Regions from separate parts of the Paraburkholderia sp. J7 genome, predicted to be linked through region 2. Evidence: riboswitches for the same ligand, from Rfam matches in the RefSeq annotation. Region 2 holds a riboswitch; the other holds the start of a gene.
The links. Region 2 has a riboswitch for thiamine pyrophosphate ahead of U5A58_RS37350 (FAD-dependent oxidoreductase). Riboswitches for the same ligand answer to the same signal wherever they lie in the genome.
Positions count from the first base shown of each region.

Region 1 (5,728 bases), on a different contig from region 2:
GCGCGATGTTGTAGAGCAGGATCGCCGTGACGACGATCCACATCACCGGCCATAGCGCGAATACCACGCCCGCGAGCACCGAGCTGATCGCGAGATTGACTGGAAACTGCCAGCCGGCGATCGCGACGATCAGACCGACTACGAGTCCTGCGAGTGAGGCTTGCCAGGCGGGCCGCCGCGCCCAGCCCAGCAGGGCCAGCACGGTGACAATGGGCAGCACGGCGATGAGAAACGAAAACAGCAGCGAATTGCCGATAGGGGTCAGCAGCTGGTGGAACATCACGTCTCCTTTATGCTGGTTCGTTATCGGCGCAGCAATGCGGCAGCGTGCGCCGGGGCGCGTCGTCGGCTGTGGAGTTCGGTGCCCGGCCAGGCGGCCGAGTTAAGGCGGTGCTTCAATCCCCGCTAGCCCACTTGGAGGATAGATAACGAGACGGGAGCGTCAAGGAGGGAAAGTACGGTCCGGCACCGTTTTGCGGTGCGTGTCGCAGCGCAGTATCGCGCGTGAGTGTCAGTGATGCCAGTGTCCGCCGCCGCCGCTCCAGTAGCCGAAGCCGAATGAGACGGCGGGCGCGCCCCAGCCCCAGCCGTACGCGGGGTAAGGGTAATACGCGGGGTAGGCGGCCGGATAAGCCGGATAAGCGGTCCACGCAGGCACGGCGATCGCAACGGGCTGCGTGGAATAGAGCGGACCGGGATACTGTGCGTCGGGCACGGCGAGTGGCGCGGGGTTCGGCGCGGTTTGCACGACTGCGGTTTCCTGCTGGGTGGCGGCTACGGGCACGGTGCCGTAGTAGTAGGGCGGGTAGCCGTAGGGGGCGTAGTAGTAGCAGCCGGAAAGCGCGGGGAGCAGGGTCGCGGCGGCGATCACAAGCACTAACGGACGTTTCATGGCGGGCTCCGCGAATGGCGAACGGCCGCGCAGGGTTATCGCGTTCAGGCTCAGGCCGTTTGATCGTTCGAGCTTACGCCGTACCTGTGGGTTTTGCGTTGCGGCTCGTTAACGGAATGTTTCAAGCCAATCGTTCAAGCGCATGTTTCACTTCGCGCGTGCGTTGACGCTTGACCCACGCAAACGCGGCGCAGCCCGTGAGGGTCTGCGCCGCGCATCCTTCCCTGATGCACGCCTTGAATGGCGTGTTGCCTGTCATGTCGTTACTGTTGCGTGCCGTCGCACCGATCGTGAGGCTAAACGCGTAGCCGCATCGTCGGTTCGTCCGGCCTTAAGGCCTTAGTGCTTGCCTTGATGCTTACTTGCCAACCTGATTGCCGATCAAGCCGCCGACTGCCGCGCCGCCCACGGTGGAGAGTGCATTGCCGCCAATCGCAGCGCCGGCCACACCGCCCACGCCCGCACCGATGACCGTATCGCGGTCGCGTCTCGACATGTTGTCGCATGCAGTCAGGCTGCCCAGCACGGCGACGAGTGTCGTTACCGTGAGCAGCATGCCTGCGCGTTTGAGTGTTGTCATGGGTCGACTCCCTACGCATAGTGCGTTTGAGTGTGAGGTGCGACTTGCGCTTCGCGCACACGCCGCGCCTCCAATACCCTCATCCTAGGCAGCCGACCCGTATCCGGGTGTGTGCGCTTGTCAGAGAGTTGTGGGAGTCGTTAGAAAATGTATCGGCGGGCCGCAAGGGCCCGCCTGGGACGCGGTGAGCTTACTGGCGCTGATAAATCTCGGCGCCTTGCTTGATGAACTCGACCGCCTTCACTTCCATGCCTTTTTTCAGGGCTTCGTCATCGCTCACGCCCTGCTTCGCGGCGAAGTCGCGCACGTCCTGGGTGATCTTCATCGAGCAGAAGTGCGGGCCGCACATCGAGCAGAAGTGCGCGACCTTGGCCGAGTCCTTCGGCAGCGTTTCGTCGTGGAACTCGCGCGCCTTGTCCGGATCGAGACCGAGGTTGAACTGGTCTTCCCAGCGGAACTCGAAGCGCGCCTTCGACAACGCGTTGTCGCGCACCTGCGCGCCCGGATGACCCTTCGCAAGATCGGCCGCATGCGCCGCGAGCTTGTACGTGATGATGCCTTCCTTCACGTCGTCCTTGTTCGGCAAGCCCAGGTGTTCCTTCGGCGTGACGTAGCAAAGCATGGCCGTGCCGAACCAGCCGATCATCGCGGCGCCGATGCCCGAAGTGATGTGGTCGTAGCCCGGCGCGATGTCGGTGGTGAGCGGCCCGAGCGTGTAGAAGGGCGCTTCCTTGCACCAGTCGAGCTGGAGATCCATGTTCTCCTTGATGAGCTGCATCGGCACGTGGCCCGGGCCTTCGATCATCACCTGCACGTCGTGCTTCCACGCGATCTGCGTGAGTTCGCCGAGCGTCTTCAGTTCGCCGAGTTGCGCTTCGTCGTTGGCGTCGTAGATCGAGCCGGGGCGCAGGCCGTCGCCGAGCGAGAAGCTCACGTCGTATTCCTTCATGATTTCGCAGATCTCTTCGAAATGCTCATAAATGAAGGACTCCTTGTGATGCGCGAGGCACCACTTGGCCATGATCGAGCCGCCGCGCGAGACGATGCCCGTCATGCGGTTCGCGGTGAGCGGCACGTATTGCAGGCGCACGCCCGCGTGGATCGTGAAGTAGTCCACGCCTTGCTCGGCCTGTTCGATGAGCGTGTCGCGGAACATTTCCCACGTGAGGTCTTCGGCTTTGCCGTTGACCTTTTCGAGCGCCTGGTAAATCGGCACCGTACCGATCGGCACCGGCGAGTTGCGGATGATCCACTCGCGCGTTTCGTGAATGTGCTTGCCGGTCGAAAGATCCATGACCGTGTCGCCGCCCCAGCGGATCGCCCACGTCATCTTGTCGACTTCCTCGCCGATCGACGACGTGACCGCGGAATTGCCGATGTTGGCGTTGATCTTCACGAGGAAGTTGCGGCCGATGATCATCGGCTCGCTTTCCGGGTGGTTGATGTTCGCCGGGATGATTGCTCGGCCCCGCGCGATTTCCTCGCGCACGAACTCGGGCGTGATCTCCTGAAGGGCGTTCGCGCCGAAAGCCGCTGCGCCGAACGCCTGGCCCGGATGCTGGCGGCCCATCATCGCCGCGAGCTTCGCGCCGTTCGGGCCGCTGGCCTTGAGGCTTTCCAGATACTCGGCGCGGCGCTGGTTCTCGCGAATCGCGATGTACTCCATTTCCGGCGTGATGATGCCTTGGCGCGCGTAGTGCATCTGCGTGACGTTCTTGCCGGCCTTCGCGCGGCGCGGCGTGCGATGCAGGCCCGGGAAACGCAGCTCCGCCGTTGCGGGGTCGGCGGCGCGCTCGCGGCCGTATTCGGAGGAGAGGCCCGGCAGGGCTTCGGTGTCGCCGCGCGTTTCGATCCAGCTCTGGCGCAGCGCGGGCAGGCCCGCGCGAATGTCGATCTTCGCTTCCGGGTCGGTGTACGGACCCGAGGTGTCGTAGACGTAGATCGGCGGGTTCTTCTCGCCGCCGAAGCCCGTGGGCGTATCCGCCTGCGTGATTTCGCGCATCGGCACGCGGATATCGGGCTGCGATCCGGTCACGTAGATCTTGCGGGAATTGGGCAGCGGCGCGATCGCGGCTTCGTCGACGTGCGCGTTGGCGGAAATGAACTTCGGATTCGCGTTCATGCGTCTCTCTCTCCATGCAATGCAAAGTGGGAACAGCGGCTTAGCAGGAGACGAGACGGAACGTGGACGGACTTCGCTGTGATGGATGAGGCGTTGAGCGATGTTGCGAAGTCCGGACGCTTCCCTGCGCTGGCATTATCCAGATCAGGTTCAAAGGGTATTTCTCACCCGCGAAATACGCAGCACGACTTTCGTTCGATGCGGCGCATAACGCAGGACCCCCGCGTAAGCAAGGCCAAACGATACACCGCGCTGCGACGATCTGGCAAGTGCCTTCGCGCGCGAGATGTGTCACGCGCGCGGAACTTACAGCGTGAAATCCTTCGAGGCTTCTGGCTGAAACAGGATGCGTTCGATTTTCAGTGTTTCGACCGCGCCGCCCGGCGTCGTGAAGCGCACGGCGTTGCCCCGTTTGGCGCCGAGCAGCGCGAGACCCGCTGGCGAAAACACGTTCAGCCGCCCGGCGTCGACGTTCGCCTCATGGGGATAGACGACGGTGTACGTGAGGGCTTCGCCGTTGCGCTCGTCCACGAGCGTCACCTGCGAGTTCATCGTCACGACATTGGCGGCGACGTCGCGCGGCTCCACGATTACGGCGTGTTCGAGCAGGTCGTCGAGCATGGTTTGACGGGCCAGTGCGGCGCCGGGTTCAGCGGCGCATTTCTCGAGGCGGGCGACGTCGAGTTCGGTGAGGTAGCGGATTTTTTTCGACATGACGGTTCTCCTTGCGATCCAGATGAAAGTCGAGGGACGGGCGAGGGCTGGCGGGCGAAATCGCGCAATGGCGCGCGGGCCGCAGCGGGGCGCAACGGATCGGCCCGGAGCCCGACCGAACGGCTCCGATGGCTTGGGGAGGCAGGTTCAGTGCGGACGCCGGGCGGCGGAAAGCGGGGCGGACAGAGGAGGCAGGGCGCGCGCTCGGGTGGACAGCGGCCGCGCCGCCGTTCGCTCGCGGCCGGCTCGCGCACGCGCCGGCGCGCTGCGCAAACTGCGCGGCGGCAAGACGGGGACGGGACGCGAAACAAGCAAAAACATGGCGAACGGCGTGTTAGAAATGAAGTAAATGAAAGTTAAACGAAAGATTCGACCATGCTAGCACGATCTCACGAACCTGGCGCGACGCTGTCGCAGCACCGCGATAGGGTGCGCGATCGGCCATTCCGGCTCGCGCTTCGCACTGTGACGCGAACACAACGACACACCGCGCATAAAGCATCCTGAAAGCATCCGCGACGACCGGCGTTGTTGCATAATGCGGTTCGCCCGTCCCGGGTGTCCTTCGCACTCCGTCCTTTTTCGCGTTCTTGCGCATCTGCACCATGCCGTCGAGCTTCACCCGTCCCGCCGCCTTGCCGCCGGGGCGCCCGCGGTTCTGCCCTTCATGTGCCGCGGCAAAATGACGATGCCTCCCCGTTTTCCTTCCCGCGTGAACCCCCAATCCTTCATGTCAACGGTCCTTCAGGCCGCCGCCGCGCTATGGCGTTTCGTGCGCGGCGTGCGGTTGCCGCAGTCGCGCGCCGGGCGCGTCGCGCTCTCGCTCGCGGTCGTCTACTTCGTTTGGGGCTCGACGTATCTCGGCGTGAAGGTTGCGCTCGAATCGTTCCCGCCGCTGCTGCTCTCCGGTTTGCGCAATCTGCTTGCCGGGATCGGGTTGTTCGTCTTTGCCATGCGCCGGCGACCCGTCATGCCGACCCTCCTCGAAGTGCGCAACGCGGGCGTGGTGGGCACGCTGCTCGTGGGCCTGTCGAGCGGCATGCTCGCCTACGGCATGCGGACCGTGGGCACTGGCACGGCGGCCGTGATGGTCGCCACAGTGCCGCTCTTCGCGACCGTGATCTCGGCGGTGACCGGGCGGCGCGTGGCGAAGGCCGAATGGGCCGCGGTCGCGCTCGGCCTCGTCGGCATTGCGATCCTGAGTCATGGCGGCGGTGCTTCGGGTTCGGCGGGCGGCAGCCTCGCGATTCTGTGTGGCGCGCTCTTCTGGGCGATCGGCGCACATCTGGCGGGCAAGCTCAGGTTGCCTACCGATCTGTTCATCGCGACGGCGCTGCAAATCGGCCTCGGCGGCGCCATTTCAACCTCGGTCGCGTGGATTAGCGGCGAGCGCATGGGCGAGTTGCACGTTCTGCCGCTC
Region 1 is NZ_CAJMYZ010000006.1:346,774-352,501, reverse strand. It holds gene U5A58_RS12910 (L-lactate permease) at 1-280, opposite strand, end outside; gene U5A58_RS12905 (hypothetical protein) at 512-892, opposite strand; gene U5A58_RS12900 (glycine zipper 2TM domain-containing protein) at 1,251-1,472, opposite strand; gene thiC (phosphomethylpyrimidine synthase ThiC) at 1,663-3,594, opposite strand; TPP riboswitch at 3,698-3,827, opposite strand; gene U5A58_RS12890 (GreA/GreB family elongation factor) at 3,901-4,308, opposite strand; gene U5A58_RS12885 (EamA family transporter) at 5,039-5,728, shown strand, end outside.
Region 1: another riboswitch for thiamine pyrophosphate. It lies ahead of thiC (phosphomethylpyrimidine synthase ThiC); the one in region 2 lies ahead of U5A58_RS37350 (FAD-dependent oxidoreductase).

Region 2 (5,728 bases):
CTCCCACACCGGCGCGTTTTCTGGCGTAGGGCCTTTGTCCTTGCGCGTATAGCCGGGCGCGACGCAGTTCACGGTCACACCGTGCGGCGCCAGCTCCGCGGCGGCGGTTTTCGCCAGCGACTCAAGCGCGGCCTTCGCTGCGGCAGTCGCAGCGAACGGCGCGCCGGCGCGGTAGCGGTGCGCGACGAACGAACTGAGCGCGACCACGCGGGCACGGGCCGAGCGTTCCAGCGCCGGCTGCGCGCGTTGCACGAGCGCAGCGAACGCGGCGGGCATGGCCGCGAATGCGCCTTCGAGCGACGCGGCGTCGAGCGCGGCGAGCGTCTGGCGCTGCGCATGCCCGGCGTTGGCCACGATTTGGTCGAGCGCGCCGAAGTGCGCAAGCGTGGCATCAACGAGTGCCGCTGCGTTGCCGCGCTCCGCGAGATCGCCGCAGGTTGTGGCGCAGATCGCGCCCCGCTGCTCACAGTCCGCCATGACGGTCATGAGACGGGCGCGCGACGCCTCGTCCGCGCCGCGCGCGTGCAGCATCAACGAAACATCTGGCGCTGCGATGCGACGCGCGAGCGCCGCACCGATACCCGAGCCCGCGCCCGTGATCAGCACGACGCGCGCCGCGCTTGCGCTCACGCGGCAACCCGCTCTTCAGGCATACGCTCGATCTCGAGCGTTTCGTGGTGGTACGCCGCAAGCGACTCGCGGTGCGCCACGCTCACGATCGCTGCCTTCGGCAGGCGCTCCACGAACAGCTTGTAGAGACGGCTTTCGTTGTCGGGGTCGAGCGCGCTCGTTGCTTCGTCGAGGAACAGATAGTCGGGTTTGTGCAGCAGCACGCGCGCGCCCGCAAGGCGTTGCTGCTCGCCCGGCGAGAGCACGCGCGTCCAGTGCGCCGATTCGCCGAGACGATCCGCATATTCTTCGAGGCGGCAGGCGCGCAGCGCTTCGCGGCAATCTTCGTCGCTATAGTCGTCGGCGGGCGAGGGGTAGGTGAGCGCTGCCTTGAGCGTGCCGATGGGCAGATAGCTCTGCTGCGGGATGAACATCATGCGTGCATCGACAGGCGCGTCGATCGAGCCTTCACCGAACGGCCAGAGGCCCGCGAGCGCGCGCATGAGCGTGCTCTTGCCTGCGCCCGAGGGGCCACGCACGAGCCAGCGCGAACCTGGCTTGATGGCGATGTCGCGCACTTCGGAAAGCGGCATGCCGTTGGGCAGCGCGAGCTTGAGGTGCTCGGTGGCGAGCTCGTTGCTGTCGATGAAGTGCAGGTTGATGCCGCCGTGCTCGGTGGCGGGCGAGACCGATTCCTTCAGGCGCGGCGAGTGCACCACACGCACGAATTCGCGCAGACGATTCACGGTGGCGCGCCATTCGACCAGCGTGGAGTAACTGTTGATGAACCACGAGAACGAATCGCTCACGGTGCCGAATGCCTGCGAAATCTGCATGAGCACGCCGAACGTGAAGGCGCCCGCGAAGTAGCGCGGCGCGGCCACCACGAGCGGGAAGATGATGGCGATCTGGCCGTAGAAGCTCAGCACGAAGGTGAGGCGCTTCGTGTACTTCATCACGCGCCACCAGTTCTCTCGGATGTGCTGGAAGAGGCCTTGCGCGTTGCCGCGCTCCGTGTCCATGCCGTCGTAGAGGGCGATCTGCTCGGCGTTCTCGCGCAGGCGGATCAGGCCGAAGCGGAAGTCCGCCTCCACCTTTTGTTGCTGGTAGTTGATCGACACGAGCGGGTGGCCGACCTTCTGGATCACGAGCGAGCCGAACACGGCGTAGAGCGCGGCGGCCCAGACCATGTAGCCGGGAATCGCGAGCGGCGTGCCGCCCAGCGTGATCGTGAGCGCACCCGCGAGCGTCCACAGGATCGTGATGAACGAGATCAGCGTGACGACCGTGGAGAGCAGGTCGAGCGTGAGCGAGAGCGTGGTCGTGGCGAACGACTGGAGGTCGTCGCTGATCCGCTGGTCGGGGTTATCGGCGAGGCGGTCGCGCTCGATGCGGTAGAACGCGCCCTTGCCGAGCCAGTCGCTCAGAAAGCGCGTGGTGAGCCACTGGCGCCAGCGAAACCCGAGCATCTGGCGCAGATACCGGCCATACACCGCGAGGATGATGAAGCCGAACGCCAGTTCGGTGAAGGTCATCAACAGCGGCGGAAAGCGCTTGACGTCCTTGGCCTGCAACGCGTTGTAGAACTCCGCGCTCCAGCCGTTGAGCCGCACGTTGATCCACACGACGAGCAGGTTCATCACGATGATCGCGACGAGCAGCCCCCAGGCGATCCAGCGTTCCTCGGAGACCCAGTAGGGCTTGATCAGGCTCCACGCGGTGATCTTCTGGTGCTCGTTCTGATCGGGCGTGGCGCGGGCAGGTTGATTGGTCATGTGCATCCTGAAGGTGTGGCCGCCCGCTGGGGGCATGCGCTGCGTGCCGCATGGCGGCTGCGGTGCAGCGATTTTTGCAGCGATTCTGTCGCCGGGCGCTTAAGTGAGTCTTAATGAGCAAAAAGCGGAGACAAAAGCGCACGCCGGCGCCGCCGTAGCGTGGCGCTCATTGTCTCACCGCGCGGGCTCGTGAGGCGAAAGCGGCGGGTTCAGGCCATTGTGCCAGAGCAGGAGGCCCGTTCCGCCGAGGTTTGCGGGCCGCGCGCCTTTTGTGGTCTAATCGACCTTGACGAAACAGGGGTGCTTCACCGGTATGCGGGGCATGCCGTACTGAGGCTGAGAGAGACCCTTCGCACCCGATCCGGGTAATACCGGCGCGGGAAGTTTCCAGAAAGTCTTACCGGAGCGCCCAGCATTTGCTCGGGCGCCAGGATTCCCGCCGGGCTGCGCTTTGGGCGCACGGGTTCGTACGAATTCCTTATCGGGACGTACGGGCCGTCTGCGCCGCATAGCCTCCACGGTCGGCCTTGCCAGCCGGTTTCGTCCTTGGGTACGTCTGCTGCTGCCGTACGGAAAGGATACGATGACCGCCTATTCTCTTTGTTCCCCGATTTTTATCGCGTTCGCGCTGCGTGACGGAGCGTCGTCATGAGTCGCGCCCATCACCGTAGTGCGGGCAGCGTGCCCGACTTCGCCGTGCTCGGCGGCGGTCTGAGCGGCCGGCTCGTCGCATGGCGGCTCGCTGGCTCCGGCCATCGCGTCGCGCTCTACGAGCGTGGCGGCCCCGAAGGCGGCGAGGCCGCGGCCTGGGTCGCGGCGGCCATGCTCGCGCCGCTCGCGGAGGCCGCCGTGGCCGAGTTGCTCATCACCGAGCTTGGTGTCGCGTCGCTCGAAACCTGGCCGCGCATCCTGGCCGAGTTGCCGGAGCCCGTGTTCTTCCAGCGCAATGGCACGCTCGTGGTCTGGCATACCGCCGATCGCACCGAAGCCCCGCTCTTCGAGCGCCGCGTGCGCGCCAACGCGCCGCGTTCGCTGGCCGACGCGAACTTCGTCGCGCTCGCCGGCGCGCAGCTCGACGCCGCCGAACCGGCGCTCGCCGGGCGCTTCGCGCGCGGCTGGCTGCTCGAAGGCGAGGGCCAGCTCGACAATCGCCAGGCGTTGGCCGCGCTGGCGGCGGGGCTGGCCGAGCGCGGCGTGCAAACGCACTGGCACACCACGGTCGACGAGGCTAATCCGCCGCCCGCGCGCGTGACGATCGACTGTCGCGGGCTAGGCGCCAAACCTGTGCTGCCGGGTTTGCGCGGCATTCGCGGCGAGGTCGCGCGCGTGCACGCGCCGGGCATCACGCTCACGCGCCCCGTGCGGCTTTTGCATCCGCGCTATCCGCTCTATATCGCGCCCAAGGAGAACGACGTCTTCGTGATCGGCGCGACCGAGATCGAAGGCGAGGACCGTTCGCCCGTGAGCGTGCGCTCGGCGCTCGAGCTGCTGAGCGCGGCGTTTGCGGTGCATCCGGCGTTCGGCGAGGCGCGCATCCTCGAATTGAACACGCAGTGCCGCCCGACGCTGCCCGACCACCGCCCGGCGCTCATCTGGGACGGCAAGACCACGCTGCGCGTGAACGGTCTCTACCGTCACGGCTTCATGATCGCGCCGGAAGTCGCCGACGAAGCCGCGCGCATTGCGCAAGCGCTGCTCGACGCGCGCGTGAACGACGCCGAGTCCTTCGAGTCGCTGCGCCGCGCGTCGCGCTGGAGCGAGATGCTGCACGCGCAGGGCGCACACGAGCCGGCGTGACGCATCGCCAGAATCAAACCGTAGTCTGAGAACGTATTTGCCATGGACATTCATATCAACCAGAAGCCGATCACGCTGCCCGAGGGCGCGACTGTCGCCGATGCGCTCGCTGCATTCGGCGCGCGTCCGCCGTTCGCCGTCGCGTTGAATGGCGATTTCGTGGCGCGCGCCCAGCATGGCGCTCGCTCGCTCCAGGCGGGCGACCGCCTCGACGTCGTGAGCCCCGTGGCCGGTGGCTGAGCCTCGCTCGCCCAGGCCACCGGTCGCGCGCATCGCATGTATCGCGAGCGCTTTCACGACACCGCCCAAGGATTCCAACCCATGACCATCACACCCACCGCCGACGCGCTCACGCTCTACGGCGAAACCTTCGCGAGCCGCGTGCTGCTTGGCACGTCGCGCTATCCGTCGCTGCAGTCGCTCGCCGACTCGATGGCGGCCGCGCGCCCCGGCATGATCACCGTCGCGCTGCGCCGCCAGATGAACGAGGGCACCGCCGAAGCGGGCTTTTTCGATCTGCTCAAGCGCCAGGGCGTGCCGCTCCTGCCGAACACGGCTGGCTGCCTCACCGTCAACGAGGCGGTCACGACCGCACATATGGCGCGCGAAGTCTTCGAAACCGACTGGATCAAGCTCGAACTGATCGGCGACGACTACACGCTGCAGCCCGACCCGGTCGGCCTGATCGAGGCCGCAGCGCGCCTCGTGAAGGACAGCTTCAAGGTGCTGCCGTACTGCACCGAGGACCTCGTGATCGGCCGCCGTCTGCTCGACGCGGGCTGCGAAGCGCTCATGCCATGGGGCGCCCCGATCGGCACCGGCAAGGGCGTGATCAATCCGTACGGTCTGCGCGTGCTGCGCGAGCGCTTGCCTGATGTGCCGCTGATCGTCGATGCGGGTCTCGGCGTGCCGTCGCATGCCTGCCAGGTGATGGAGTGGGGCTTCGACGGCGTGCTGCTCAATACGGCCGTTTCGCAGGCCACGCACCCCGAGGCGATGGCGCGTGCGTTCGCGCTGGGGGTCGAGGCGGGGCGCGCCGCGTTTCTAGCCGGGCCGATGGCCGAGCGCGAGGCGGCGGTTGCGAGCACGCCCGTGGTTGGCATGCCGTTCTGGCACCAGGATGGAGACAAGCGATGACTGAAACGCTGCGACTGCAGGACCGCGAACTGTTCTGGCCGCCCGCCGACGAACTGACCGAAACGGCGGAGCGCATCCGCGCACGCCTCGGCGACTGGCAGCCCACGCATGCGCCGTGGCGCATCTGTCTCACGCCGCCTGACGCGCCCAACGGCGGCGATCTCATCATCGTCACCGACGCGGCGCCGCATCTGACCCACATCGCGCGCTGGATGACCGACGGCGCGGGCGTGATCGAAGCCGCCGGCGAGAACCCGAAGGCCGCGCGCGCCACGTTGCATCTGGGCGGCGAGCGCTACGCGCTCGAAGGCGAGCTGGCGGAAGACTGGATCCCCGCGCTGGCGGCGTTCCTCGACTGCGGGTTCGACCCGCACGACGCGCTCGTGCTCGCGCTCGCCTGGCGCGACGGC
Region 2 is NZ_CAJMYZ010000037.1:28,267-33,994, forward strand. It holds gene U5A58_RS37340 (SDR family NAD(P)-dependent oxidoreductase) at 1-630, opposite strand, end outside; gene U5A58_RS37345 (ABC transporter ATP-binding protein/permease) at 627-2,384, opposite strand; TPP riboswitch at 2,671-2,784, shown strand; gene U5A58_RS37350 (FAD-dependent oxidoreductase) at 3,033-4,181, shown strand; gene thiS (sulfur carrier protein ThiS) at 4,224-4,421, shown strand; gene U5A58_RS37360 (thiazole synthase) at 4,503-5,318, shown strand; gene thiE (thiamine phosphate synthase) at 5,315-5,728, shown strand, end outside.